DNA from 3 places in the Amycolatopsis sp. CB00013 genome. Region 2 is predicted to be linked to each of the others. Evidence: riboswitches for the same ligand, from Rfam matches in the RefSeq annotation. Region 2 holds a riboswitch; each other region holds the start of a gene.
What was found. Region 2 has a riboswitch for S-adenosylmethionine ahead of thrC (threonine synthase). Riboswitches for the same ligand answer to the same signal wherever they lie in the genome.
Positions count from the first base shown of each region.

Region 1 (9,624 bases), on a different contig from region 2:
CCTCTCGGACCAGGAGCCGTGGAAGCTCAAGGACGACCCCGCGCGGCGCGACAGTGTTCTGCACACCGCCCTGCAGGTCGTCTCCGACGCCAACACGCTGCTGACCCCCTTCCTGCCCCACTCGGCGCAGAAGGTGCACGAGGCCCTCGGCGGCACCGGTGTCTGGGCGGCCCAGCCCGAGCTTCAGGAAGTCGAGGACCTCGACATCCCCGGCCGGATCAACCCCATCATCACCGGGGACTACAAGGCCGAGCAGGCGCGCTGGAAGTCCGTGCCCATCGAGGTGGGCAAGCTTCTGGAGAAGCCGACCCCGCTGTTCGCCAAGCTGGACCCGGAGCTCGGCGACACCGGTCCCGAATGGGCGCCGATCTCGAAATGAGCAACTGATGGGTGCGGAGAAGAAGGAACCGCCGCCGATCCCGGACAGGTTGCCGGTTTCGGTGGTGGACGCGCACACCCACCTCGACGCGTGCGGCGCGGTCACCGCGGCTGATGTGACAGCCATGGTCGACCGCGCCGAGCGCGCCGGCGTGTCGCGGGTGATCACCGTCGCGGACGATCTCGCGGCCGCTCGCTGGGCCGCGCAAGCGTCCACTTGGGACCCGCGGGTTTGGGCCGCCGTCGCGATCCATCCCACGCGCACCAAGGAATTCTCCGAAGCCGAGAAATCCGAAGTGGAGAGTCTCGCGAAAGAGTCCAGAGTGGTCGCGGTCGGCGAGACCGGCCTCGACTACTACTGGGACTATTCGCCTCACGACGCCCAGCAGGACGCTTTCCGGTGGCACATCGATCTCGCCAAGCGCATCGGCAAGCCGCTGATGATCCATGATCGAGACGCCCACGACGACGTTCTCCGGATCCTCGAGGAAGAGGGGGCGCCCGAGCAGGTCGTCTTCCACTGTTTCTCGGGGGACGAGCACATCGCTCGCCGGTGTGCCGACGCGGGATACGTGCTGTCCTTCGCCGGGACGGTCAGCTTCCGCAACGCCCGGGGTCTCCACGAGGCGGCGCGGATCGTGCCGGCGGACCAGTACCTCGTCGAAACGGACGCTCCCTTCCTGACCCCGCATCCGTTCCGTGGGCGGCCGAACGAGCCCTACTGCGCCGCCTACACGGTTCGGCACCTCGCCACCCTCAGGGGCGAGGCGGTGCACGAGGTGGCCGAATCGGTGCGAAAGACCGCTGAGCGGGTCTTCCGTTTGCCGACAGTCACTGCCGGTTGAACGGATTGCGACATTAGTGATCAGCAATGGTCCACTCTGATGAGTGACCAACGTCACGACACTCCGGGCGGTGTTTGCGCAACCCGGCGAGGTTCGTTACTGTCCCGTGATCGTGCCGGTCGGTACCCGCTCATGCGGTTTCCGGCTGTTACGCCCACAGTCACGTCAGTGCACGTCGGGGAAGCGGAACCAGGAGCGGTACGGCCTGGAACCGTGACGATGGCGCTGGCTGCGGGTGTCGGACTTCTAGAGGTGTGCCGAAGAGCGCATCGAGACGAAGGACGTAGTGGAGCGGTTGTCGAGCTCCTCGACGTCTTGGGAAAGGGAACGACCCAGTGACTGGTAGCAGTAGGCAGGATGGCTCGCGCCTCGGCGCAGAGACGAACACCTTCGCTTCCGCCGGCTCGGTCGCCGTGCTCGACCGCGACACCCACTACGGCGAGCTCGACTACTCCGACGATCCGCGCATCACGCACCAGGACGTCCTGGCAGCGCTCGGCCCTGACGCCGACGCCCTGATGGCCGAGATCGACGTCGACGTCGACGAGCTGATCCGCCTGATCAGCGCCGAGACCACCATGCTTCCTCCGATCGTCATTCCGGACGAGATGGCCGAGGACCGCACCGCGGGCGCGCCGATGAAGGTCGCGACCAAGGACGAGGTCATCGCGAACTCGACCCGCGTCTGGAAGAAGCGGTTCCTCAAGGGGACCGTCATGGCGGTGCTGCTCACCCTCGGCGGTGGCGGCGCGGCCGCGATGGCGATGAACAAGAGCGTCACGCTCGACGTCGACGGCAAGCAGCAGACCGTCCACAGCTTCGGCGACACCGTCGGCGAAGTCCTCGAAGACGCCGGTCTCTCGGTCGGCGCGCACGACTCGCTCTCGCCCTCGCCTCAGGCCGAGGTGGGCGACGGCGGCGTCATCAAGCTTGAGCGCGGCCGCAAGCTGAACCTGATCGTCGACGGCGCGCCGCAGCAGGAGTCCTGGGTCCGCGCGACCAACCTCGGCGAAGCGTTGAACCAGCTCGGTCGCGCCGACCTCGCCAAGGCCGGCACCTGGACTTCGCTCCCGCAGAACGGTGAGCTGCCGCTCGAGGGCGCCACCGTCGAGGTCAAGACCCTCAAGAACGTCACGGTCTACGACGGTGCGAACGAACCGCGCAAGGTTCAGACCAACTCGGTGACCACTCAGGAATTCCTCGGTGAGCTCCGGATGACCCTCGGCCCGGACGACGAGGCCGTCGGCGGTCTCGACGTCAAGCTGGTCGACGGCGCCGAGGTCCACATCAGCCGGACCGGCGTCACCATGGTCAAGCAGAACGAGGAAATCGCTCCGCCCGAGCAGAAGGTCGACGACCCGGAGCTCGAAAAGGGCAAGACCAAGGTCGAGGACCCGGGCACCCCGGGCCAGAAGACCGTGACCTACAAGGTCACCAAGCGCAACGGCAAAGAGGTCGGCCGCGAGAAGGTCTCGGAAGAGGTCATCACCGAGGCCAAGCCCAAGATCGTCAAGGTCGGAACCAAGAAGCCCGCCGATCCGGTCATCGGAGACGCCGGAGCCTGGGACCGCATCGCGCAGTGCGAGTCGACCGGCAACTGGGCCGCCAACACCGGCAACGGCTACTACGGTGGCCTGCAGTTCAACAAGAGCACCTGGGACGCCTACGGTGGCGAGCAGTACGCCGCGTACCCGCACCAGGCCAGCAAGGCCCAGCAGATCGCCGTCGCCGAGAAGGTTCGCGACGCGCGTGGTGGCTACGGCGCTTGGCCGCACTGCGGCAAAAAGGCCTGACGCCAGATCATCCTCCTTTCCTGAAGGTCACCGTGTGGGTTCGCCCGCAAGGTGGCCTTCAGGCCGTTAAAGGCTTATGAGATTGCGCCGCGTTCCCGGATCTCGGTCTCGACAGTCGTGCCCACCATCGAGGGGGACGCAGGTGAGCGACATTCCGGGATCGTTCAGCCGCGGCGGGCTCTTGAACGCCCTCGCCGCTGCCGCGGTGGGGGCTCTGGCGGCCCTGTGGCGGCATCTGAGCGGGCTTAGGGCGGCTCGCGGGTTCCTCGCTGGGCTGTGCGGGCTGAGGCTCCTCAGTGACCCGCTCCGCGGTCTGCCGGGGCGCGGGTATGTCCGGGCCGGCCTCCGCGAGATCGACGATCTCCGCGAACGCGTCGCCGCGTCTCTCCGCGGGCGCACGGTCGTCGGCTACTTCGCCGGGAGCCGGATACGCACGCGGCACCAGGAGCGCGTTCAGGCGGGCGCCCGTCTCGGGGTCGAGGTTTCCGCGCATGTCCCAGCGGCCGGTCCGTTTCTGGCGCAACCAGAATTCGCTTCGCTGACGTTTCGGCTCGGGATCGTCTTTGGGCTTCCCATCCGGATCATGTCGCGCGAGCAGGTCGGTGCCCGCCATCGTGACGTCGCGCGGTCTTGCGACGCCCGCGAGTTCGACCAGGCCCTTTTCGGCCTCAAGCCGCTCGTCCGCGTCGAGGTGGTCCGGCAGCCTCTTCATGACGGTGACGATCCGGTCGATGCCGGCCTCGGCCAACGCGCCGGTGCTGGCCGACTCACCGGTCAACGGCGCGACGGGATCGATCGTCGTGCCGTCGCGCGCCCGTCTCGAATTGAGCGCGAGCGCTCTGCCGGCCACTCTCTGAGCCTCTGCTCGAGGCACTCGAGCCACATGCTCGTAGAAGGCGGCGATCGAGTTGTATCCGTAAAGGTCTCGGACCCCACGTGACTCGATCTCGGCCAGGATCTGGCCGACTTCGGCGAACAGACGTCGCCCTTCGCGTAGCCGTGTCTGCAACTCGTCGAGGAGCAGTTCGGCGTCACCTTCCGGCAGGTTGAGCGGGAAGGCCTTGGGATTGTTTTTGCTGGTCATCCCTCGATTGTCGAGGCAGATTCGAACGAATGCACGGTATCGATCGGGTGGATGATCATTACGCTCCGCCTGCGCTGACCTGCGCCGATCACACGGGAGTGGGATACGTGTCGGTTCGAAAACGCCATACGGATGGTGGGGGCGGGATCACAGCTCCGCGGTCAGCCGGTCATCCGGTCCCACTCCTCGCGGAGCACCCCATAGACGACGGCGTCATGCACGCCTCCGGCCCAGCGTCGAGCGCGCCGGAACCGGCCTTCCTCCACGAACCCCAGCCGCCGCCCGACGGCGATCATCCCCGGGTTCCCCGAGAACGTGGCGAAGTCCAGGCGGAGCGTGTCGGTGCGAGCGAACAAATAGGTCGTCCACAGGCGCAAGGCCTCGGTGCCGTACCCGCCGCCCCAGTACCGCTCGTCGTAGATCGCCAACCCCATCCGCCGCCAGTCGGTCTGCCTGCTTTCCCAGTACCAGCTGACCCTGCCGATCAACCTGCCGTCCTTCAGATCGCATACGGCGAGGCTGGTGCGAGGATCGACGGGCTCGGTCTTGGGCGTGGTGAGTTCGCGTGCCGTCGAGTCGGCCGCCGCCGCGGTCGGGGTGCCGAAATAGGGCCCGTTCGTTTCATGCCAGGGCCGCGTGGGATCGAGTAGGTCGCGAAGCGGTCGGAGGTCGCCGGGCCTCCAGTCGCGCAGCCGGACTTTCTCGCCTTCGAGTACGACGTCGTCCACCGGCCAATCGTGGCCCACCGGGGCTGGTTACGATCGTCGGGTGACTGAACTGCTCGGTCCTGCGGAGATCAGGGCGCTGGCGGCCGAGCTGGACGTACGTCCGACCAAGAAGCTCGGCCAGAACTTCGTGCACGATCCCAATACGGTGCGACGCATCGTCGACCTCTCGGGGGTCGGCGAAGGCGACGTGGTGCTGGAGGTCGGGCCGGGCCTCGGCTCGTTGACCCTCGGACTGCTCGCGACCGGCGCCGAGGTCGTCGCGGTCGAAATCGATCCCGTGCTGGCGGGGCGGTTGCCGGATACCGCGGCCGAACGAGGCGGGGCCGACCGACTGACGGTCGTCGGCGCGGACGCGTTGCGGATCACGGCCGACGACCTGCCCGCGCGTCCGACGGCGCTCGTCGCGAACCTGCCGTACAACGTCGCGGTTCCGGTCGTACTTCATCTGCTTGCCGAACTGCCGTCGCTGACCAGCGGTCTCGTGATGGTCCAGACCGAGGTCGCGGACCGGATGGCGGCCGGCCCGGGGAGCCGGACTTATGGCGTCCCCAGCGTCAAGCTCGCTTGGTACGGAAAGGCGCGCAAGGTCGCCGCGGTGCCTCGCGCGGTGTTCTGGCCCGTTCCGAACGTGGACTCCGCACTGGTCGCTTTCGAACGGGGCGAGGTGGTGTCGTCCGTGGACCGGGAGCGATTGTTCGCGGTGGTCGACGCCGCCTTCTCCCAGCGGCGGAAGACTTTGCGTGCCGCGTTGGCGTCATGGGCCGGCTCCGCCGAGCGCGCGGGGGAGCTGCTCGAGAAGGCGGGAATCGACCCCAAGACCCGCGGTGAACAGCTGGATGTCCACCAGTTCGCGCGGATCGCCGCGGCCGCCGGTTGACCGCCTGTCTCGGATGTGACCGGCACCGCGTGAACGTCCGCCGGACTTCTCTCGATTTGTATGCGCCTGCATTGTCTTAGCAGGTAGCGCGCCTGACGCAAGCCGAAGTCACCTGCCTGCGTTCCATTATATGGACAGCAGATCCTGTATGATGGACGCGACCAGACGTGTGATCTGCGCCTACGCGCTTGCTTTCATCCAGTGGGATCGGTTTTACTCAGTGAGCCATCCCGAGCGACTGAGAGACCTGGCTCGCCGAAGTCGCAGCAACCACCCTCCACAGGGCAGGTGCTACAGCCAGGACCGATGGAGGCTGTGCCTAATGAACAGGGTCACCCACCCGCTCCTGCTGACCAGGCGACGTGTCGTCGATGAAGGTCGCCGCACGGTAAGTGCGTGTCGACGCTCCACCGTTACTGCCTGAGTCCTTCTCCCTTACCTCTGAAAACCGTCCGTTTCCGGACGGTCACTCGGTGACGGTCGGCGCGCTCGAAAGAAGCAGCGCCCCATTCGCATGGAGCCTCTCGTGATCACTGTCGAAAACCTGTCCAAATCCTTTCCCCTCAACGGAAATCCCGTCGTTGCGCTGCGCGACGTGAGCGTGGACATCCAAGCGGGCTCGCTGTTCGGAGTCGTCGGCCCGGCCGGCTCCGGCAAGTCGACCCTCGCTCGTTGCATCGGTCTTCAGGAGCGTCCCGACCGTGGCGTCGTCCGCCTCGACGGCCTCAACACCGGGACTCTCGACGGACGCCGTCTGCGCGAGATCCGGCGGCAGGTCGGCGTCGTGAGCACCAAACCGGAATTGCTCGCCGAGCGCACCATCGCCGGCAACATCGCTTCGCCGCTCGAACAGCTCGGTCTCGACGGGCCGCAGCGGCGCAACCGGGTCGGCAACCTGCTCGACCTGGTCGGGCTCACCCCCCGGGCGGGGCAGCGGCCGGGCGACCTGTCCGAAGGGCAGCTGCGCCGAGTGGCCATCGCCAAGGCGCTGGCCGCCGGGCCGTCCGTGCTCTTGGCCGACGACCCGACCGCCGGCGTGCAGGCCGAGGAGTCCGGCGCGGTCCTCACCGTGCTCGATCGGGCCCGTGCCGAGCTCGGAGTCACCGTGCTGCTCACCACTCCCGACGCCGGCGTGGTTCGCCGTGTCTGCGACGACGTCGCGGTTCTGGAAGCCGGGGCGATCATCGAACGCGGGACCGTGCTCGACCTGGTCTCCGACCCGAACAGCCGTACCGCGCAGGCGCTGCTTCCCGCGATCGAGACCGGGCGTGCGCAGGCCTCGAAGTACGACCGCGCGGTGGACGTCGTGCTGGTCGGCTTCGCCTCGGTCGGTGCGTTGCTCCCGGAGGCCGCAGGTCGCTTCGACGTCGAACTCGCCACCATCGGTGGTGGCCTGACCCGGATCGGCGACACGCCGGTGGGCCGGTTCCGTCTCGGTGTCCGTGGTGAGCGTGCGGACGCCGCGCTCGCCTGGATCGCCGAACGCGGCGGCCACGTGACCCACCCGGTCCGCGGACCGCAGGGTGTCGCTGCCTGATTCCTCCACGAACGGGCCGCCCAGGACGAAATCCGTCCCGGGCGGCCCGTTCGTGTCCGACTCGTCCTGTTCTCTTTTCTCCTGGTGACAGCGCAAGTGGAACGGCCACGTAGGCTTGACGGGTGCTCGCCGTCGTACCGCCCCCAGTAACCGTCAGGGTTCCCGCCAAGGTCAACCTGCACCTGTCGGTCGGTGACGTACGCCCGGACGGTTACCACGAGCTGGTGACCGTGTTCCAGGCGCTTTCTTTGACCGACGAGGTGACCGTCGCGGTCACCGAGGATCCCGGTGTCGAGGTCTACGGCGAAGGCGAAGGCTCCGTACCGACAGGGGCGAACAACCTCGCCTGGAAGGCGGCGCAGGCGCTGGCGGCACACGTCGGCAAGGCGGACGGCGAGTCCAAGGTCAGGGTCGTACTGCGCAAAGGCATCCCGGTGGCGGGCGGGATGGCCGGTGGCAGCGCCGACGCGGCCGCGACCCTGGTGGGGCTCGCGTCGCTTTGGAAGCTCGACATCTCCCGAGACGAACTGGCGGGTATCGCCGCGAAGCTCGGCAGCGATGTCCCGTTCGCGCTCTACGGCGGGACCGCGTTGGGCACCGGCCGAGGTGAGCAGCTGGTGCCGGTCTTGTCGCGGCACACCTTCCATTGGGTCCTGGCCTTCGACCAGCGTGGTCTTTCGACGCCGAGGGTGTTCGGCGAGCTGGACAAGTTGCGTGAAGAGGGCAGCCCGCCGCGGATCGGTTCGCACACCCCGGTCGTCGAGGCGCTGGCGTCCGGTGACCCGCGGCAGCTGGCGCTGCTTCTGGGTAATGACCTTCAGGCGGCCGCCGTCTCGTTGCGGCCGGGGCTGCGTCGTACGTTGCGGGCGGGGGTCAACGCGGGCGCGCTCGCCGGCACCGTCTCCGGCTCCGGACCGACGTGTGCCTTTCTGTGCGCGGATGCCCAGTCGGCCGTCGAGGTCGCCGCGGAGCTGTCCGGCGCGGGTGTCTGCCGCACGGTACGCGTCGCGCACGGTCCGGTGCCCGGAGCGCGGCTGGTCGGCGGCGACGACGCGCCGCGGCCGTCACCGCCGCGGGTGCACGCGTGAGGGTGTCCGAAAAGGACATCGACTAATTCGTTGTGGTGCAAGCTTTTCGGAAAGGATCGGCTGAGGCATGGCCAACTTGGTCAACCTGGAGTCGGTGAGCAAGTCCTTCGGGGTGCGCCCGCTGCTCGACGGTGTTTCGCTCGGTGTGGCGGAGGGGCAGCGTATCGGTGTCGTCGGTCTCAACGGGGGCGGGAAGACGACGCTGCTGGAGGTTCTCGCGGGGATCAGCGAGCCGGATACAGGACGGGTCAGTCAGGTCCGTGGCTTGCGGATGGCCGTGGTCACTCAGCGGACCGAGCTTCCTGCCGGCAGCACTGTCGGCGATGTCGTGCTGGAACGCTACGGCGCGGAGCACGAGTGGGCCGCTGACGCGCGTGTCCGGTCCATTATGGATGGTCTGGGGATCACCGCTCTAGGCGTCGAGAAGGAAACCGCGAACCTGTCCGGTGGCGAACGCCGACGGGTGGCGCTGGCGGCCGCTCTCACCGGCGAACTGGACCTCGTGGTCCTCGACGAGCCGACCAACCACTTGGACGTCGAAGGCGTGCGCTGGCTCGCGGATCACCTGCTGAACCGCAAGATCGCGGTCGTGGTCGTCACGCACGATCGGTGGTTCCTCGACACGGTCGCGAGCCTGACCTGGGAGGTCACCAACGGCCGCGTCGAGCAGTACGAAGGCGGGTACGCGGACTGGATCTTCGCGCGGGCCGAACGGGCGAGGCTGGCGGCGACCGCCGAGGAGAAGCGGCAGAACCTGGCGCGTAAGGAGCTCGCGTGGCTGCGTCGCGGCCCGCAGGCCAGGACCTCGAAGCCGCGTTACCGCGTAGAGGCGGCTGAGGCGCTGATCTCCGATGTGCCGGAGCCGCGTGATTCGGTCGAGCTGCAGGCGTTCGCGCGTCGGCGGCTGGGCAAGACCGTGCTGGAGATCGAGGACGCCACGTTGACCGTCGGCGACCGCACCCTGCTCGATCACGTCACCTGGCGGATCGGGCCCGGCGATCGGGTCGGTCTGGTCGGCGTCAACGGGTCGGGCAAGACGACGCTCCTCAAGCTGCTCGGCGGCGACAAGGAGCCCGAGACGGGGCGACGCATCCAGGGCAAGACGGTCAGCCTCGCCCACCTGCGGCAGGAGCTCGACGACCTGCCAGGTGATCTGCGCGTGCTGCAGGCGATCGAAGAGGTGTCCGGCCGGGTCGTGTTCGGCAAGCAGGAGCTCACCGCTTCGCAGCTCGCCGAGAAGTTGGGGTTCCCCGCGGCGAGGCAGTGGACGCCGGTCGAAGACCTTTCCGGTGGC
Region 1 is NZ_LIWC01000002.1:197,551-207,174, reverse strand. It holds gene metG (methionine--tRNA ligase) at 1-379, shown strand, start outside; gene AMK34_RS10890 (TatD family hydrolase) at 387-1,223, shown strand; gene AMK34_RS10885 (resuscitation-promoting factor) at 1,637-3,016, shown strand; gene AMK34_RS10880 (DUF222 domain-containing protein) at 3,075-4,100, opposite strand; gene AMK34_RS10875 (GNAT family N-acetyltransferase) at 4,262-4,828, opposite strand; gene rsmA (16S rRNA (adenine(1518)-N(6)/adenine(1519)-N(6))-dimethyltransferase RsmA) at 4,869-5,705, shown strand; SAM riboswitch class I at 5,928-6,018, shown strand; gene AMK34_RS10865 (methionine ABC transporter ATP-binding protein) at 6,232-7,242, shown strand; gene AMK34_RS10860 (4-(cytidine 5'-diphospho)-2-C-methyl-D-erythritol kinase) at 7,365-8,330, shown strand; gene AMK34_RS10855 (ABC-F family ATP-binding cassette domain-containing protein) at 8,398-9,624, shown strand, end outside.
Region 1: linked by a shared signal. The riboswitch ahead of AMK34_RS10865 (methionine ABC transporter ATP-binding protein) and the one ahead of thrC (threonine synthase) in region 2 are both predicted to bind S-adenosylmethionine.

Region 2 (9,624 bases):
AACGTGGCGATCGTCTGCGGCTCGATCCTCCTGCTGCTGAGAGTGCTCCGGGTCGGGCCGCGGACTTCCGCCACCGCGGCCGCGGTGGGGCTGGCCGGGTTCGTGGTCCTCGCCGGGCCCGCGCCCAGCGTGCTCCGCGCCGGGGTGATGGGGGCGGTCGGGCTGCTGGCGCTGGCACTGGGGCGCCGGGGTTCGGCGCTGCCCGCGCTGGCGTTCGCGGTGGCCGGGCTCGTGGTGGCCGATCCGGCGATGGCCGCCGACTTCGGGTTCGCGCTTTCGGTGCTCGCCACGGCCGGGCTCGTACTGCTGGCACCGAAATGGGCGGAGTGGCTGGTCGGACGCGGTGTTCCGGCCGGCTACGCCGAGGGCCTGGCCATCCCGCTGGCCGCGTTCGTGATGACGGCGCCGGTCATCGCGGGCATGGCGGGATCGGTCAGTCTCGTCTCGGTGCTGACCAACGTGCTCGCCGCACCGGTGGTCGCCCCGGCCACCGTGTTCGGCGTGCTCGCCACCGCCGTCGGACCGTGGTGGCCGTCGGCGGGTCGGCTGCTGGTCCGGTTGACCGAACCCGAGGCGAGCTGGCTCATCACCGTGGCCCGCCACGGCGCCCGGGCACCAGGAGCCGTGGTGGACTGGCCGGATGGCTGGTGGGGCGGGCTTTTGGCGGCCGGACTGCTCGCCGTGCTGCTCGTCGTCATCCGGTTGCGGCACGGCCGGATCCTGCTGGCGATCGCGTTGGCCACCGGGCTGGTCGTCTTCGTACCGGTGCGGGTGCTGGCACCGGCGTGGCCACCGCCGGCGTGGAACGCCGTCGCCTGTGACGTCGGACAGGGCGATGCCGTCGTCCTCGCCACAGGTGAGCAGGGCAGGGCGGTCCTGGTCGACACCGGGCCGGAACCGGGACCGGTGGACGAATGCCTGAGCAGGCTCGGCGTGGACCGCGTGCCGCTGATCGTGCTGAGTCATCTGCACGCCGACCACATCGGCGGTCTCGGATCCGTCTTCGAGGGCCGGTCGGTCGGAGCGGTCGCCGTCGGCCCGGGACGGGCTCCGGCCTGGGCGTGGCAGCAGGTCGCGGACGAGACGGCGCGCCGCGGGATTCCCTTGCTGGAGCTGGAGATCGGACAACGGCTGGAATGGCAGGCGTTGTCAATCGACGTACTGGGGCCGCGCTATGTCACCCGGCGCTCGGTTCGTGAACAGGACGGCACGGTGATCAACAACGGTTCGGTCGTCCTGCGCGCCGGGACCCCGGCGGGCCGGTTGTTGCTGACAGGCGACATCGAACTCGCCGCGCAGTCCGACCTGATGGCCGAGGGTGCCGATCTGCGTGCCGAGATCCTGAAGGTCCCGCATCACGGAAGTCGTTACACGGCACCGGACTTCCTCAACGCCGTCGCACCGCGGGCCGCGTTGGTGAGCGTCGGTGCCGGAAACACCTACGGTCATCCGAACAAGTCCACTTTGGACAGCCTGGTGGCCGTCGGCGCGTCGGTCGCCAGGACGGACACGGACGGCGACACCGCGGTGGTCGCGGACGGGCGAGGCCTCGCCCTGGTACGCCGGGGTGAGCCCCGCGGCCCGCCTCGTTCCTGAGGCGGGCCGGCGGGAACTGAGATGCCCGAGCTTTAGATACCCAGAGCCTCGCGGACCGCGTCGGCCGAGGCGCTGACGGTGGCCTTCGGGCCGATCTTGTCCTCGACGGCGTCGAGGGTCTTGAGGCCGTCGCCGGTGATCAGCAGGACGATCTCCTCGTCCGGGTTGAGCTTGCCGGTCTCGATGAGCTTCTTGGCCGTCGCGACGGTCACGCCGCCCGCGGTCTCGGTGAAGATGCCCTCGGTGCGGGCGAGCAGCCGGATGCCCTCGACGACCTCTTCGTCGGTGACGTCTTCGATCGCGCCGCCGGTGCGGTTGACCACGTCGAGGACGTAGGGACCGTCGGCGGGGTTCCCGATCGCCAGCGACCGGGCGATCGTGTCCGGCTTGACCGGCTGGACGACGTCGTGCCCGGCGCGGAAGGCCGCCGAGACGGGGGAGCAGCCAGTGGCCTGCGCGCCGAACACCTTGTACGGCGTCTCGTCGACGAGGCCGAGCTGACCGAACTCGCGGAAACCCTTGTCCACCTTGGTGAGCTGGGAACCGGAGGCGATCGGCACCACGATCTGGGAGGGAAGCCGCCAGCCGAGCTGTTCGGCGACCTCGAAGGCCAGCGTCTTGGAGCCTTCCGAGTAGTAGGGCCGGACGTTCACGTTGACGAACGCCCAGCTCTCCTGCTCGGCGGCGAGCTGGGTGGCGAGCCGGTTCACGTCGTCGTAGTTGCCGTCGACCGCGATCAGGTCGCCGTCGTACACGGCGGTGGTGAGGATCTTGGCGCGTTCGAGGGTCTTCGGGATCAGGACGACCGACCGCCAGCCCGCGCGGGCCGCCGCGGCGGCGACGGCGTTGGCCAGGTTGCCGGTCGACGGACAGGCCAGCACGTCGAACCCGAATTCGCGGGCGGCGGCCAGCGCGACGGCGACCACGCGGTCCTTGAACGAGTGGGTGGGGTTCCCGGTGTCGTCCTTGACCCAGACCTTCTTGACGCCCAAGGCTTTCGCGAGCCTGTCGGCCTGGATGAGCCGGGTGGCGCCGGGTTCGGTGTTGGGGATCTCTTCGACGTTCGACGGAACGGGAAGGAGCTTCTTGTAGCGCCAGATGTTCTTCGGCCCGGCTTCGATGTCCTCGCGGCGCACGCGGCCGAAGTCGTAGGCGACCTCGAGCGGCGAGAAGTCCTCGGCGGAAACGAATTCGGGGGCGAGCGGCTGCCGGTGTCCCTCTTCCTTCGACACCAGTTCTACGGCCGGTCCGAGATCCGGGGTCTTGGTGGTGGAGGTCGTGCCGAGGGTTGCGGTCATCGCGAGGTTCCTTTCCTCATCTGCCCCGCCGGTGGCGGGCCGGAATTGGCACCGTGTTCGTCAGCTATCCCGCGATCGCGGGATGACAGGCTGACGCCGGTTGCCGGGGCTTCATCGGGCCGTTCCCTCTGCCCCTCTGGATGAGCGGTATTCGATTGTCGGCACGCGTGTCATCGCGTCGCCTCGCCAACACCGTACGACATGAGCCTCAGGTGGGGCCACCGTGCCCGGAACACATCACCGGACAAAGCACACGAGAGGAGGAGTGGCAGGATCGTCACCGTGACGACGCAAGCTTCCGCCCCATCGCCGCTGGTCCTGGTTCTCGGTGAGGAAGAGCTGCTGATCGAACGTGCGGTCCGCAGTGCTTCGGACGCGGCCAAAGCGGCCGATCCGACGGCGGATCTCACCCGGATTCGGGTGTCGGACCTCACAGTCCCGGCGCTCGCGGAAATGGTCAGCCCCTCGCTGTTCGCCGAGGGCAGGGTGATCGTCCTCGAATCCGCGCACGACATCTCGCAGGAGCTCGCCGACGGGGTGATGGCCTACGTCAAGGCGCCCGCCGACGGCATCGTGCTCGTCGTCGTGCACAGCGGAGGCGGCCGGAGCAAGGCCGCGAAAGGGCTTCCAGCCGCCTTGAAGAAGGCGGGCGCGGAGGTCGTCGAGTGCCCGAAGCTGACCAAGGCCGCCGAGCGGGAATCCTTTGTCCGTAACGAGGTCCGCCGGGTCGGCGGGAAGATCGACGGTGCGGCCGTGCTGGCGTTGATCGACGCCGTCGGCTCGGATCTGCGTGAGCTGTCGTCGGCGGCGACCCAGCTCGTCGCGGATGCCGGCGGGGCGGTCGACGAGCAGGCCGTCCGGCGCTACCACCGTGGCCGCGCGGACGTGAACGGTTTCGCCGTCGCCGAGAAGGCCGTCGCCGGTGACAAGGCGGCGGCGCTGGAGTCGCTGCGCTGGGCGATGCAGCTGGGCGTACCGCACGTGCTGGTCGCGGACGCGCTCGCCGACGCCGTCCGCACGATCGCGCGGGTGTCCGGCGCCGGTCGCGGGAACCCGAATCAGATGGCGGGCGAGCTGGGGATGCCGCCGTGGAAGGTGCGCAAGGCCCAAGGGCAGGCCCGCGGCTGGGGGCAGGACGGTCTGGCCACCGCGATGAGGGTGGTCGCCAGGCTCAACGCCGAGGTCAAGGGGGTCGCGGCCAATCCGGAGTACGCCTTGGAGCGGGCTGTCCTGGAGGTCGTCGACGCCCACGGCACAAGCCGCTGAGAACGGCGAAGGGCCCCGGCGACGTGAGTCGCCGGGGCCCTTCGAAAGCCGATCAGAGAGAGTTCGCGCGCTTCGCGAGCGCGGACTTCTTGTTGGCGGCCTGGTTGGCGTGGATGACGCCCTTGGTCACGGCCTTGTCCAGCTTCTTGGCCGCGTCCTTCTGCAGCTCCAGGGCCTTGGCCTTGTCACCGGCGTCGGCGGCCTCGCGGAACTTGCGGATCGCGGTCTTCACCGAGGACCGGATCGCCTGGTTGCGCTGACGCGCCTTCTCGTTGGTGGTGATGCGCTTGATCTGCGACTTGATGTTGGCCACGGGGGCGCTCCTCTTGAATCTCTCGGTGGTTTCACCGCCGCGCTGTGACCGGCCCTGCGTGCTCGTGAGAGCGGCGCGGGTTTCCTCCATGACGGAATGCCACACGACGGTGAAGGGCAAGCTTAACAGCCGTCCCGGCGCGGCTCGCGCCAGCCTCGGGCGGGCTGCTTGCGGTACGGTGAAGATCGTAGTGCCTAGGGTTCCGCCGCCTGCCCGTTCAGCGAAACACACAATCAGGGCAGACGGGACCGGTCCGAGCGGTACCATCGGCGGAGCCGGAAGCACCGCCGTTCATCTGACGGGACAAAAGCCTGGAGGACCGGGTTTTCCGCATGCGCGGAAAACGTGAAAGGTCCGCTGTGAACGCCACCGCTCTGTCCTTCGTCGTCATCGCCGCCGTCATCCACGCGGGCTGGAACCTCGCCGCCAAGCGGATCCGCCGCGGCGGAGCCAGGTTCGTCTGGGCGTACTACAGCCTTTCCGCGATCCTGCTCGTCCCCGTCATGGCGGTCTCGCTGGCCGTGGAACCACAACGTCCACAGTGGACCTGGCTGTTCGCCGCCGTGGTCACCGCGGTGTTCCACGTCACGTACGGCATCGTCCTCCAACGGGGATACGCCGTCGGCGATCTGTCCGTCGTCTATCCCGTCGCCCGCGGTACCGGGCCGCTGATCTCGGTACTCGCCGCCGTCCTGCTGCTCGGCGAGCGGCCCGGAATCCTCGGCCTGGTGGGCGCTTTCCTCGTGGTCGCCGGGGTGCTGGTGATCGGGAGCGGGCGGGCGCCGGCCCACGCCGACGCCGCCGACCGTGTCGCTCGCCGCAAAGGCCTGTTCTACGGCCTGCTGACCGGTCTCACGATCGCCGCCTACACGCTGTGGGACGCGCATTCGGTCACCGGTCTCGGTGTCCCGCCGATCGTGTACTTCGGAACCGGCGCGATCGTGCAGAGCCTGCTGATGGCGCCGTACGCGCTGAAGGACCGCGAGGAGATCTCGTGGCTCTGGCGCGAGCACAGGCGTGAGGTCGTCATCGTCGGCGTGTTCTCACCCGTCGCCTACCTCCTGGTGCTCTACGCCCTCCAAGTCGCCCCAGTGAGCCTCGTCGCGCCCGCGAGAGAGCTGAGCATCGTCTTGGGCGGTGTCGCCGCCTGGCTGGTCCTGGGGGAGGCGAACGCCGTCCGCCGGCTGGCCGGGTCGGTGGTGGTGCTGGCGGGTATCGCCGCGATTGCGATGGCCTGAACCCATCCGGTAGGGATTGAGCCATGGACGTGCTGAGCAGCAGGGTGCTGATCCACCCGAAGGACCTCGACGTGTCGACGGCGTTCTATCGGGACACCCTGGGCCTGGCCATCGACAAGGAGTTCCCCGGCGGGACGGTCTTCTTCGCCGGGAACGGGTCGATCGAGATCGTCGGTACCGGAGAGACCGGCCCGACCCCTGACGTCGCCTTGTGGCTCCAGGTCCGGGACCTGGCCGCGGCGCTCCAGGAACTCGCGGAGAAGGGCTTGGAGCCGGTTCGCGGCGCGCGGCGCGAGCCCTGGGGGCTGGACGAGGCGTGGATCGCCGACCCGGACGGCACCAGGATCGTGCTGGTCGAAGTACCGCGCGAGCACCCGCTGCGCACTGATCCGCGCTAGGCGAGGGGCTTGATCGCGCGCAGCTGGGCGGCGAGGGAGGCGGCGAAGCCCGGTGGGTCCCAGGTCCAGGTCTGCAGGTCGACGAAGCCGGCGGCGGCCGCTTCGTCGGCCAGCTCGTGCCGGGACACCGGCAACCACTTCTCGTGCGACGAAAGCAGCAGCCTGCCGCCGGGGCGCAGCACCCGGAACAGTTCGGCGAACCCGGCCGCCCGGTCGTCCCACAGCTGCACGTTGTTGACGCTCAGGACCACGTCGACGCTGCCGTCGGGCACACCGGTGGCGTCCGCGGTGCCCTGTCGCAGCTCCACCTTGTCGCCGCAGCGGCGGCGAGAGCGGGCGAGCATCTCCTGCGAGGGGTCGACGCCGATCGCCCGGCCCGCGCGTTCGGCCGTGGCCTGCAGGCCGATTCCCGGGCCGGGGCCCACGACCAGGGCGGTCTCGCCGGACTCGATCGACGCCAGCTCGACGACCCGAAGCTCGGTGGCGGCATTGCCGTGCGCCATCGCCCGCCCACCGAACCGGCCGAGCAGTCCGCGGGGATGGCCGAACGTCCGGTCGAGCATTTGGGACAGTGAAGTACTCATACTTCGAGGGCACCACAGCTCATCACGGGCCGCATCGGGGATGACCCCCACTCGCACCCGGAGCGGCATGGGACCATAGAGGTGGCACACCCCGACCTTCGCGAGGAAACCCGTTGACGACGTTCGCCGACACGACCTTCACGCCCCCGGAGCTCATCCGGAACTTCTGCATCATCGCGCACATCGACCACGGCAAGTCGACCCTGGCCGACCGCATGCTGCAGCTCACCGGCGTGGTCGAGGAGCGGGCCATGCGCGCTCAGTACCTCGACCGCATGGACATCGAACGGGAACGCGGGATCACCATCAAGGCGCAGAACGTGCGCCTGCCGTGGAAGGTCGACGGCCAGGACCACGTCCTGCACCTGATCGACACCCCCGGCCACGTGGACTTCACCTACGAGGTCTCCCGGGCCTTGGAGGCCTGTGAAGGGGCGATTCTGCTGGTCGACGCCGCGCAGGGGATCGAGGCGCAGACGCTGGCGAACCTCTACCTGGCGCTCGAGAAGAACCTGCACATCATCCCGGTGCTGAACAAGATCGACCTGCCGTCGGCCGATCCGGACAAGTACGCGGCCGAGCTGGCGCACATCATCGGCTGCGAGCCTTCGGACGTGCTCCGCGTGTCGGCGAAGACCGGCATGGGCGTGACCGAGCTACTGGACGAATGCGTCAAACAGGTGCCACCGCCGGTGGGCGACGCGGACGCGCCCGCTCGCGCGATGATCTTCGACTCGGTCTACGACACCTACCGGGGCGTCGTGACCTACATCAGGGTCGTCGACGGCAAGATCACGCCGCGCGAGCGGATCAAGATGATGTCCACCGGCGCCACCCACGAACTCCTCGAGGTCGGGATCATCTCGCCGGAGCCCAAGGCGAGCAAGGGGCTCGGGGTCGGCGAGGTGGGATACCTCATCACCGGGGTGAAGGACGTCCGTCAGTCGAAGGTCGGCGACACCGTCACCTCCGAGCGCAAGGGCGCCGAGCAGCCGCTCGCGGGCTACCGCGAGCCGAAGCCCATGGTCTACTCCGGCCTCTACCCGGTCGACGGCTCGGACTACCCCGAACTGCGCGAGGCACTGGACAAGCTTCAGCTCAACGACGCCGCGCTCGCCTACGAGCCGGAGACCTCTGTGGCGCTCGGGTTCGGGTTCCGCTGCGGCTTCCTCGGCCTGCTGCACCTGGAGATCACGCGGGACCGGCTCGAGCGCGAATTCGGCCTCGACCTGATCTCGACCGCGCCGAACGTCATCTACAACGTCGTGCTCGAGGACAAGAGCGAGGTCGTGGTGACGAACCCCTCGGACTGGCCGTCCGGGATGAAGATCTCCGAGGTCCACGAGCCGGTTTCCAAGGTGAGCATCCTGGCGCCGTCGGAGTTCGTCGGCACGATCATGGAGCTGTGCCAGGCCAAACGCGGCACGCTGCTGGGGATGGACTACCTCTCCGAGGACCGCGTCGAGCTGCGGTACAACATCCCGCTCGCGGAGATCATCTTCGACTTCTTCGACACGCTGAAGTCGCGTACGCGCGGCTACGCGTCGCTCGACTACGAGGAGGGCGGCGACCAGGTCGCGGATCTGGTCAAGGTCGACATCCTGCTGCAGGGGGAGACCGTCGACGCCTTCTCGGCGATCGTGCACAAGGACGCCGCGTACGGCTACGGAAACCGGATGGCGACGCGGCTGCGCGAGCTGATCCCGCGGCAGCAGTTCGAGGTGCCGATCCAGGCGGCCGTCGGGTCGCGGATCATCGCCCGCGAGACCATCCGCGCGATCCGCAAGGACGTGCTCGCGAAGTGTTACGGCGGTGACATCTCGCGTAAGCGCAAGCTGCTGGAAAAGCAGAAGGAAGGCAAGAAGCGGATGAAGACCGTCGGCCGGGTCGAGGTCCCGCAGGAGGCCTTCGTCGCGGCTCTGTCCACTGAGGACGCCGGCAGCAAGAAGAAGTAACCGATACTCGCGAAGGCCGCCCGGATCACCGTCCGGGCGGCCTTTTCGTGTCAACGGTTCCCGGAGACCCGGTTCGCGGTGACGAAGACGGCGACACGGCGTTCGGCGGCCATCACACGGTCGTACTCGTCCCAATCGTCGTGGGTCCCCGTCGCCGCGATGAAGACCTCGCGCAGCAGCTTGGGGAGACCGGCGGGGTCGAAGTCCGGGTCCGGGTCGTCCGGGCCGATGAGGTGGGTGCTTCCCTGGACCGCCGCCCACTCCCAGCCACGCCGGAAGGTGATCGTGGCGTGGCCCGCCCGGCGGAACAGGTCGAGTTTCTTCACTCCGCCCATCGCCACGAAGGCGACTCCCGGTGCCTTGGTGACCGGGTCTTCGAAGACCCCGGCGTTCACCACCGAGGAGTGGACGGTGCCGTCCGCGCGGACCGTCGAGACGGTCGCGAGTCCGTTTTCACGCAAGGAAAGAGTGCGGACGAGTTCGAGGTCTGCGGCCATGGGACCACCGTAGTCCCGCTCGGCTGGTGAAGGGGCCGAGCGGGACTACGGGGCGGGGGTCAGCAGGTGCCGTTGTCGCGCCAGACACCCCATTGGCCGGTCGTTCCGGGTTCTTCGCCTTGCGTCCACCACTGGGCCGTCCACTTGTGGCCGTTGTGGGAGACGGTCGCTCCACCGGTGTAGACCGAAGCACGGTCCCACGCCGGCAGCGTGCAGGTGCCGGGGTTGCCGGATCCGGTTTCCCAAGGCACCTGGCTCGACTTGTAGTAGTCGAGGCCTTGCGCCTGCCAGCGCAGCGCCTGCGCGCCGAGGCGCACCCGGAAGGTGTTCCAGTCGTGCGTCGACCACGGCGACCAGCCGAGTTCGGCGTGCGCCGGGAGCCGGGGGAAGGCGAGGTAGTCGATGTTCGCCGGGGTCACCACGGTTTCGGTCCACAGCGGGGATTCGACGCCGCGGACGGCGGATTCGGGCACACCGGA
Region 2 is NZ_LIWC01000003.1:205,767-215,390, forward strand. It holds gene AMK34_RS20590 (ComEC/Rec2 family competence protein) at 1-1,596, shown strand, start outside; gene thrC (threonine synthase) at 1,629-2,894, opposite strand; SAM riboswitch class I at 2,908-3,041, opposite strand; gene holA (DNA polymerase III subunit delta) at 3,177-4,160, shown strand; gene rpsT (30S ribosomal protein S20) at 4,213-4,473, opposite strand; gene AMK34_RS20610 (EamA family transporter) at 4,806-5,711, shown strand; gene AMK34_RS20615 (VOC family protein) at 5,735-6,109, shown strand; gene AMK34_RS20620 (class I SAM-dependent methyltransferase) at 6,106-6,693, opposite strand; gene lepA (translation elongation factor 4) at 6,807-8,648, shown strand; gene AMK34_RS20630 (pyridoxamine 5'-phosphate oxidase) at 8,699-9,145, opposite strand; gene AMK34_RS20635 (family 20 glycosylhydrolase) at 9,205-9,624, opposite strand, start outside.

Region 3 (9,624 bases), on a different contig from region 2:
CACCATGTACGACAGCGCCTGGCCGGGGAAGGCGATGTACCGGTCCACTTCGGACTCGATCTCCACGAGCGCCATCGGCGTGTTCTCGGTGAGGAAGTCGATGGCCTGGCGGCGGCTCCAGCCCAGCGCGTGCAACCCGGTGTCGACGACCAGCCGTCCGGCGCGCATCGAGTCCATGGTCAGCATGCCGAGCTTCGCGATGTCGTCGGAGTACAGGCCCATCTCGTCGGCGAGGCGCTCGGTGTACAGGCCCCAGCCCTCGGCGTACGCGGTGAAGTCGCCGATGCGGCGCAGCAACGGGAGCTCGGTGAGCCCCTGCGCGAGGCTCAGCTGGAAGTGGTGGCCGGGGATGGCCTCGTGGAAGGCCGTCGCCTCGGCCGCGTGCCGGAACCGCTCCTCCGCCTTGTGGGTGTTGGCGAAGTAGATGCCGGGGCGGGAGCCGTCGACCGCGGGCCACATGTAGTACGCGGCGGGCGCGCCGGGCGCGGATTCGGCGGGGACCGCCTCGACCGTCCACGGCTGCGGCGGGATCCGGCCGAACCAGTTCGGCGCCTCGGCCTCGGCCCTGGTGATGGCCGCGCGGGCCGAGTCGAGCATCTCGTCTGCGCTGGACCAGCGCAGGTCCGGGTCGGTGCGGAGCTTGGTGAAGATCTCCTGGAGGTCGCTGGTGCCGAACACCCGGGAGCCGTACTCGCGGTACTCGCCGGCGAGGCCCGCGATCACGTCGAGACCGGTCTGGTGCAGCTCACGCGGGGTGCGGACGGTCGTGGTGTGCATCTCGGCGAGCAGGGCGTAGAGGCGCTCGCCGTCGGGCAGCCAGCAGACGCCGGGCTTGTCCTCGGGACGGCCGTGCGGCGCGATCTCCTTCGCCAGCACCTCCCGGTACTCGGCGATCGCGGGACGGACGGTGTCGCGCAGCAGGTCGGCGCGGCGGGTCTCGAAGTCCTCGTTCGGCGCGGGCTGGCGCAGCAGCGGATCGGCCGAGGGCTCGGCGAGGTGGCGGTCGAGGTACGCGACGGCGGCGTCGACCAGGTACGCGACCGGGACCAGGCCGCGGGCGACGCCGTCCCGGTGCCGCTGCGCGGCCTGCCGCAGGTACTCCGGGATCGCGGCGATCCGCCCGAGATGGGCCTCCGCCTGCGCGTCCGTGCCGACCGACATCATCGGCAGCACGGTGAGCACCTCGGCGGCGGGCGAGATGAACAGGTCGCTGATGGTGAACTCGACGAACCGCGAGTCCAGCAGGGCGATCCTCGCCCGCGCCATCGCGATCAGGACGTCACGGGTGGTCTTCTCCTCCGCGCTCAAACCGTCGGTGGCGAGTGCCTCGGCCCGCTCGGCAAGCCCGGCCAGCCGCGCGCGGAAAGCGTCCCCCGCGGCCTCGCTGAGATCGGTGAGCCCGGTCGATTCCGGACGGAAGCCCTGCAAAGCGGGCATGACCGGCTCGGCGTCGAAGAGGGCTTCGACGAACTCGTCGGCGAGGGCGGAGACTTCGCTCATGTTTTCTTTCCCCAGTGGTCGTTGGAGGCGGTATCCCCGACCCTAATGGAGAGCGAGTACTACCGAAGCCGGGATTTGCGGCCTCTCCCCGCGGCGCCGGAGGCGAGACGGTAGCGTTCCCCGACGTGGCCGTGACCGATCCCGTGGACATCCGCCTGCTCGCCGCCCTCGCGGACCTGGGCAAGGCGGCCGTACACGAACTCGCGGCGAAGGTCGGGATGGATCCGCGCGAGGTCGCGTACCGCCTGGTCGCCCTCTCGGGCAGCGGGTTGCCCCTGCTCGTGGGCGTGGAGAGCGACCCGAACGGGCTACGCTCCGCCATCGCCGGCTCGCCGCCCTCCTGGGCCCAGCAGCCCCCTCAACAACCCCAGCGTCCGCCGGGGCACTCCGGGCCGCACAACATCCAGGGCACTCCCTCGGGGCCGTACAACGTCCAGGGGACGCCTTCGGGCGCGTACAACGTGCACGGCACGCCTTCGGGCCGCTACCCCGGTCCGCCGTCGGCCCCGCTGCGCCAGCCGATGGCGCCGCCGCAGCCACCGCCGCGTCCGCCCGCTCCGCCGCAGCAGCAGTTCGCCCCGCCGCCGACGGCGCCCGCCGACCCGGTGATGAGCACCTGGGGTGTGCCCCAGACCGCGTCCTGGGCGCGCGGCGACGAACAGCAGGTCACCCCGCAGGCCGCCCCGGAGGGCAAGAAGGGCCGGACCGGCGACGTGATGGAGACCCAGGGCCTGGAGGGCGAGCAGCTCACGGTCCAGTTGCTCGAGGTCCAGGACCCGGCGGACTACCTGTTCAGCGCGGCGGGCTACTCACTGGAGGCCGGGGAACGGTCGGTCGTGGTGCACACCGAGATCACCAACCGCGGGAACATCCCGTTCGTGTCGCTTCCGGACAACTACCTCGAACTGCTCACCGCGGACGGCAAGCCGATCGCGAAGGCTCCGGTCTCCCTGACGTCGCGGCCGCCGCACAAGATCGGCGTCCGGCCCGGCGAGACCCTCGGCGGGCACACCGTCTACGTGCTGCCGGACGCCACCCGCGTGGTCGCCGTGCGCTGGTCGCCGCGGCCGGAACCCGACGAGCGCACGCTGACCTGGTCGATCGAGGACTAGCGCGCCCCCTTTCCGCATTCAGAGGACTAAATGCGGCTCTTCAGGTCACGGCGAGGCAACGGCAGTGAAGGCCCCCTTGAGGGACTCTGGGTCCCTCAAGGAGGCCTTCACGGACAAGCGGACTCGGCCTTCGCAGCTGCCCGGATGTCATGAAAGGGCCGTTCAGGACACATTTCGTCCTGAACGGCCCTTTCATGACATCCGGCACCGATTCTGTCGCCTCACAAGTACGTGAAGGACCCCTTCACTGCGCTAGACGCAATGAAGGGGTCCTTCACGTACCCGCCCGCATTCAGAGGACTAAATGCGGAAAGGGGCTAGTTCTCGTCCTGCAGGATCCGCAGCGCGTTCGCCAGGTCGTCCGGGTACTCCGACTCGAACTCGACCCAGCGCCCGTCGGCCGGGTGCGCGAAGCCGAGCGTCTTCGCGTGCAGCCACTGCCGCGAAAGCCCGAGCTTGCGCGCCAGCACGGGGTCGGCGCCGTAGGTCAGGTCGCCGACGCACGGATGCTTGAGCGCCGAGAAGTGCACGCGGATCTGGTGCGTGCGGCCGGTCTCCAGCTTGATCTGGGCCAGTGACGCGGCACGGAAGGCCTCGACGACCTCGTAGTGCGTGACGCTGGGCCGCCCGCCCTGGACGACGGCGAACTTGTAGTCGTGCCGGGGGTGCCGGTCGATCGGCGCGTCGATGGTGCCGCGCGTCGGGTCCGGGTGGCCCTGCACGATGGCGTGGTAGCCCTTGTCGACGGTGCGTTCCTTGAACGCCCGCTTCAGCACGGTGTACGCGTGCTCGCTCTTCGCGACGACCATCACGCCGGTGGTCCCGGCGTCCAGCCGGTGCACGACACCCTGGCGTTCGGCCGCGCCGGAGGTCGCGATCCGCAGCCCGGCGGCGGCGAGCCCGCCGACGACGGTCGGCCCGGTCCAGCCGGGGCTCGGGTGTACGGCGACGCCGACCGGCTTCGAGATCACCACGATGTCGTCATCGTCGTGCAGGATCTTCATGCCCTCGACGGGTTCCGCGACGACCTCGACGGCCGAAGCCGGGTCGGGCAGGGTCACTTCGAGCAGTCCGCCGGCGGTCAGCCGGTCCGACTTCCCGGCGGGCTTGCCGTCGAGGTGGATCTCGCCGGATTCGGCCAGTTCCGCCACGACGGTGCGGGAAAGTCCCAGCAGCTTCGCCAGCCCCGCGTCGACGCGCATTCCGTCGAGCCCGTCGGGGACGGGCAGCATGCGCGCGCTCATTCGGTCGCCGCCTTCTTCTTGTCCTTTGTGGATGTTCCGTCGTAGTCCTTGCCCAGCAAGGAAAGGATCACGATGAGCACGCCGCCGACGCAGATCGCGGAGTCGGCGACGTTGAAGATCGCCCAGCCCTGCCCGTTCGGCGCGAAGGCGGAGATCATGTCGACCACGTGCCCCTGCAGCGGGCCGGGGGCACGGAAGATGCGGTCGGTCAGGTTGCCGAGCGCTCCGGCCAGCACCAGGCCGAGGCCGATCGCCCAGCCGACCGAGCGCAGCCGCCGCGACAGCCAGACGATGGCGATCACGACGGCGATCGCGACCAGCGCGAGCACCCAGGTCAGCCCGGTCGCCATCGAGAAGGCGGCACCGGGGTTGCGCACCAGCTGGAAGTACACGAGCCCGCCGAGGAACTCGACCGGCTGCTTGCCCTCGAGCGTGGACACGGCGATCTGCTTGGTGAGGAGGTCGATCCCCCACAGCACCGCGGCGACGACGAACACCACGGCGACGCGCTTCTTGGGCAGCGGCGGCGATGGTGGCGCGGTTTCGGGCTCTGTACTCACTCCCCCATTGTCCACTGAGCGGGTTCAGGCCTCCTCGGCGGCCGCCTTCGGCCTGCTCAGCAGGGCCGCGAACGCCCCGGCGAGCGCGACCAGCGACGACAGCACCAGCGCGAGCTGTCCTTGCGGCGGCACGACCGCGCAGACCACGAACGCCGCCGCCACGACGAGCACCAGCACGCTGCGTTCCAGCCAGGCCAGCAGCACCAGGCCGATCGTCAGCAGGATCGCGCTCCGGGTGTCGCCGTCGAGATCGAATTCCCAGTGGCCGACCAGGTCGGCCAGCGCGATGGCGACCAGTCCGCCGACCGCGATCGCGGCGACCTTCCACCACGGCATGGTCTTCGTCCGAAGGGCGTAGAACAGCACCGTGCCGAGGTAGACCGCGAACACGGCGAACAGCCAGTTGTCCATCCTGCCGATGGCCCCGGACGAAACCGCGGTCAGGGGCGTCCCCGCGTTCTGGACGGAGCCGAACATGCCGCCGTCCCCGTTGGGCACGTAGGCGAACCACCCTTCGGACCGGCGCGTGCCGACGGACAGGGCCACCACGGCCAGCTGGGCGAATCCCAGCAGCGCCAGCGGAAACCAGTAACGCGGTCGCTCGTTCCCCATGCGGGGTGAGGGTAGTGGGTCAGGCGCAGAACGGGGGCAGTTCGCGCGGATCGTTTTCCGGCACCCAGCGGCCTTCCGGCTTCTCGTACTGCCAGCGGGCGCCACGGGCGACGATCTGGCGCAACGCCAGGACGATCCGGTCCACGTGTTCGGTGGTGCTGCCCAGGCCGAGGCTCACGCGCACGGCCTGCTGGCCCGTCGAACCGGCGACGGCGATCAGCCGTTTGGTCGCCACGTGCGCGCAGAACGCGCCGTCCCGCACGCCGATGCCGTACTCCGCGGAAAGGACCGCGGCGAGCCAGCCAGGGTCGAAGCCGTCGACGACGAAGCTGAGCGTGCCGACGCGGTCGACCGGCGCGTCGAACAGCCGCAGTTCGGCGAAGCCGGGGATGGCGGCGAGACCGCGACGCAGCCGCGCCAGCAGTTCCTCTTCGTGGGCGACGACGCCGTCCCAGTTCGCGGCCAGCGTCTCGCAGGCGACACCGAGCGCGTAGACGCCGACAGTGTTGGGGGAACCGGCTTCGTGCCGCTCAGGTCCGGAATTCCAGACCACGGAGTCACGGCTGACGAGCTTCGTCGCTCCGCCGCCGGCGAGGTACGGCTGGGCCGCGCGCAGCCAATCGGCGCGGCCGATCAGCGCGCCGGCACCGAAAGGCGCGTACAGCTTGTGGCCCGACAGCGCGACGTAGTCGACGTCCAGTTCGCGCACCGAGATCTTCCGGTGCGGCGCGAGCTGCGCCGCGTCGAGCGCGATCCGGGCGCCGTGCCGCCGCGCGACGGCCGCGATCTCCTTGACCGGCAACAGTTCCCCGGTCACGTTGGACGCGCCGGTGAGCACGACCAGCCGCGGCCCCTGCGGGCAGTCCGCGAGCGCTTCGTCCACAGCGGACACCGCGGCGAGGCGGGTGCGCGGCGTCTCGATCCGGCGAACGTTCGGCCCCTTCCACGGCAGCAGCGCGGCGTGGTGCTCGGTGTCGAACACGACGACCGACGTGTGCTTCGGCAGGCTGCGGGCGAGAAGGTTGAAGGAATCGGTGGTGTTGCGGGTGAACACGACGGTGTCGGTCGATCGAGCGTCGACGAAGTTTCGCAGGATTCCGCGGGTGCGCTCGTAGAGCTTGGTGGAGACCTGCGAGGCGAACCCGGCCCCGCGGTGCACGCTGGCGTACCAGGGCAGGAACTCGTCGACCGCGGCCCGCACCTTGTCCAGGCAGGGGGCGCTCGCCGCGTGATCGAGGTTGGCATAACCGATGTCGCCGCCGGTGACCAGCGGAACCCGCAGACCGGCACCCGCGACCGTCGGGATTTCTTGCGTGGCAACGGTTTCAGCAGGGGTGCCGGTGCGTTCGAGAGCGAGAGTCATCATCATCCTCCGGGCCAGGGGACCCGACGAGGATCCCGCGCTTGCCCGTCGCACCACGCGACGAGCCAGGTCCTCACCCGGGGCACCCCACCGCGGAAGGAGGGTTGCCGGTCAGCTAGCCGGGGCTTGACGCTGACACTCGTGACCTACGGACGAAGTTAGCGGATGGGCGGGCGATCGAGCCAGCCCTCGTCCGCATCTTGAGACGCCGCTCACGTACTCCGCAAGCGGGAAGAGCCGTTGCCCGGCGCCGCGCCGCGCCGGGCAACGGCAGGTCAGACCCGGAAACGGCCGGGCAGTCCGATGGTCGCGCGGGAGGAGACCTCGGTCGCGGTACCCGAGTACTGATCGGTGCCCGCGGTGAACTGCCAGCCGCCGAAGGTCTTGCCGTCGACCGCCTCGCCGTAGGCCTCGGCGACCGTGGTCGAGACCTCGTCGTAGGACTTGCCGTTCCAGTTGCCGGCGCCGACCCCGAAGTCGCGCGAGTCGCCACCCTGCGCGGCGGCCGTGGGCAGGGTCCACAAGGTGAAGTGCACGTGGGCGCCGGTGCTGCTGCCACCGCAGGGCAGCGCGTTGCCGGTCCGGCCGAGGGCGTCGCCGGGGACGACCTTCTGTCCGTCGGTGACCGAAATGTTCTCCATGTGGTAGTACCCGGTGCGCCAGCCGCCGTCGTGGTCGACGGTCACCCAGTCGCCGCCGGAGCAGTGCTGGATCCGGACAGTGCCCGCCAGCGGGGCGCGAACGGTCCTGTCGCCGGGGCTGAAGTCGATGGCGTTCTTCACGCCGGAGTTCCCGTTGTCCGAGTGGATCCCCGCCGAGTAGACCGATTGGCCCGTCTCGAAGGGCAGCCCGAACGCGGGAAAGGCACCGGCCGCCGTGGCCGTCGGGGCGGCGAGAACCACCCCGACGAGTGCCACCGAGGCCCCCAGACCGGCGAACCGCGCAGGAAGTTTCGTCACCTTGCGTACTCCTTACCCCGTGACACTCACCCATTCGATGGAGTCGATTGCGGGGAAAGTAATCCAAAAGGAGTACAGAAGGGAAGAATTTTCTGAGATCAACCGACGAACAGCTGGTGCCGGTTCGTGACCTACTGGCCGGATTCGCCCTTCCACCTGGCCAGACGGCCCGCGCGGTCGACGGCCCGCAGGCGTCGTTCGGCCGCGTCACGGGCTTCGGAGGTGGTCACGACGAGTAACTGGTCGCGTTCCTGAAGCCGCGTGTTCTTGTTCGGCGTGAAGCCGGTGCCGTCGCGGACGAGGAGGCTGATCGTCGCCCCCACCGGCAGGCGCAGCTCGGCCAGGTAGACGCCGTGCATCTTCGACCCGGTGTTGATCCGGACCTGCAGGAGTTCCGCGCCCATCTCGTCGAGCGGCGCGGAGTCGACGTCGATCTCGTGCGCTTCGGCGTGCTGGGCCAGCCCGAGCGCTCGCGCGAGCGGGGTCAACGTCGCCCCTTGGAGCAGCGTCAGCACGATGACCAGCACGAACACCGCGTCGACCAGCTCCTGCGCGCCGGGCACCCCGGACGACAGCGGGATCAGCGCGAGCACGATCGGGACCGCACCGCGCAACCCGGCCCACGACAGGAACACCTGTTCTCGCCAGGGGATCTTGAACGGCAGCGCCGACAGGAGCACCGACAACGGGCGCGCCAGCAGCAACACGACCGCTCCCGCGACCAGGCCCTGGACCAGGCTCTCGAAGATCCTGCCCGGCGAGGCGAACAGGCCGAGAAGCACGAACAGGCCGATCTGCGCGAGCCAGCCGAGCCCTTCGGCGAAGGAAAGCGTGTCCGACCGGTGCGGCAGCTTCGAATTCCCCAGCACCAGGGCCGCGACGTAAGTGGCGAGCAGGCCCGACGCGTGGGCGAGCTGCCCGCTCGAGTACGCCACGACGCACACCGCGACGGTGGCCAGCGGGTACAGACCGGTGGCGGGCAGCGCCGCCCGGCGCAGCGCGAACGCCCCGCCCCAGCCGAAGGCCAGGCCGATCACCAACCCGGCGGCGAGTTCGTAGACCACCAGCAGCGGGAGCGACCAGTCGACGGTCGCACCCTCGGCGAGGACGACGACCGCGATGTAGGCCGGGGCGTCGTTGATCCCGGACTCGATCTCCAGCGCGCCCACGAGCCGCTTCCCGATGCCCGCCGATCTCAGCACGGAGAAGACCGCGGCGGCGTCGGTCGAAGCGAGGACCGCGCCCCACAGCAACGCCATCCGCCAGTCCAGGCCCAGCAACCAGTGCAAAGCCGCGCCGGTGACCGCGATACTCACCGCGACGGCCACTGTGGACAGTGCGATTCCGATGCCCAGCGAGGGTTTCACGGCCGTCCACCGGGTGGTGAGGCCACCTTCGGACAGGATCATCACCAGCGCGGCGAGGCCGAGCGACTGGGTGAGCTCGGGGTTGTCGTACTGGATGCCGAACCCGGCTTCGCCGAGCAGGACACCCATCCCCAGGTACAGCAGCAGCGAGGGAAGGCCGACGCGGATCGACACCCGGACGGCGATGACGGCGACGAGGAGCACCGCACCACCGGTGCCGAGGATGAGCGGGAGCTGCTCCATGTCGCCTCCCGTTCCGGTCGCCGTGAGGGCTCCAGAATAGTGAGGCGGTGATCGTCACACGTTCGTGTACCGGTCGAAAAGCGTCCGGATAACCTGTGTTACAGACTGTCCACTACGGACTGCGCAGGGCCACCAGGTCGACACCGAGTTCCGCGAACGGTTCTTCCGCCGCGGGAAGGACTTTCACCGCGCGGTTGCCCTCACGGGACAACCAGCCGGCGCTCACTCCGTGAGACAGTAACGCCGCGGCGACCCGGCCCGCCAAATGATCACGGCGCACTGTCCAATCCAGACAGTCGCGCAGCATCGGGCGGCGGCCGCCGTCGATCTCCACCCCCAGCGTGTCGAGCACCTCGCGCCCGCGCCCGGTCAGCGTCAAACCGCCGGCGTCGTCGATCAGCCCGGTGGCGAGCATCCCGTCCCGCAGCGCGACACCGACCGTCCCGGCGAGGTGGTCGTAGCAGGTCCTGGCGAATTCGAGCCGCTTCACCCGCACGGAAGACCGCAGTCCCTTCACCGGCCGGTGTTCGGCGTGCTGGGCCAAATGCTCGATCAGCTCGGCCACCCGGGGGTCGGCTATCCGGACGTAACTGTGCCTCCCCTGCTTGACCCGCACGACGAAACCGGCATCGGTCAGCTTCGTCACGTGCTCGCTCGCCGTCGA
Region 3 is NZ_LIWC01000007.1:170,512-180,135, reverse strand. It holds gene AMK34_RS37700 (DUF885 domain-containing protein) at 1-1,500, opposite strand, end outside; gene AMK34_RS37695 (AsnC family protein) at 1,626-2,612, shown strand; gene AMK34_RS37690 (RluA family pseudouridine synthase) at 2,930-3,856, opposite strand; gene lspA (signal peptidase II) at 3,853-4,416, opposite strand; gene AMK34_RS37680 (hypothetical protein) at 4,441-5,028, opposite strand; gene AMK34_RS37675 (aminotransferase class V-fold PLP-dependent enzyme) at 5,048-6,391, opposite strand; SAM riboswitch class IV at 6,424-6,538, opposite strand; gene AMK34_RS37670 (M23 family metallopeptidase) at 6,667-7,350, opposite strand; gene AMK34_RS37665 (potassium/proton antiporter) at 7,482-8,960, opposite strand; gene AMK34_RS37660 (ArsR/SmtB family transcription factor) at 9,073-9,624, opposite strand, start outside.
Region 3: linked by a shared signal. The riboswitch ahead of AMK34_RS37675 (aminotransferase class V-fold PLP-dependent enzyme) and the one ahead of thrC (threonine synthase) in region 2 are both predicted to bind S-adenosylmethionine.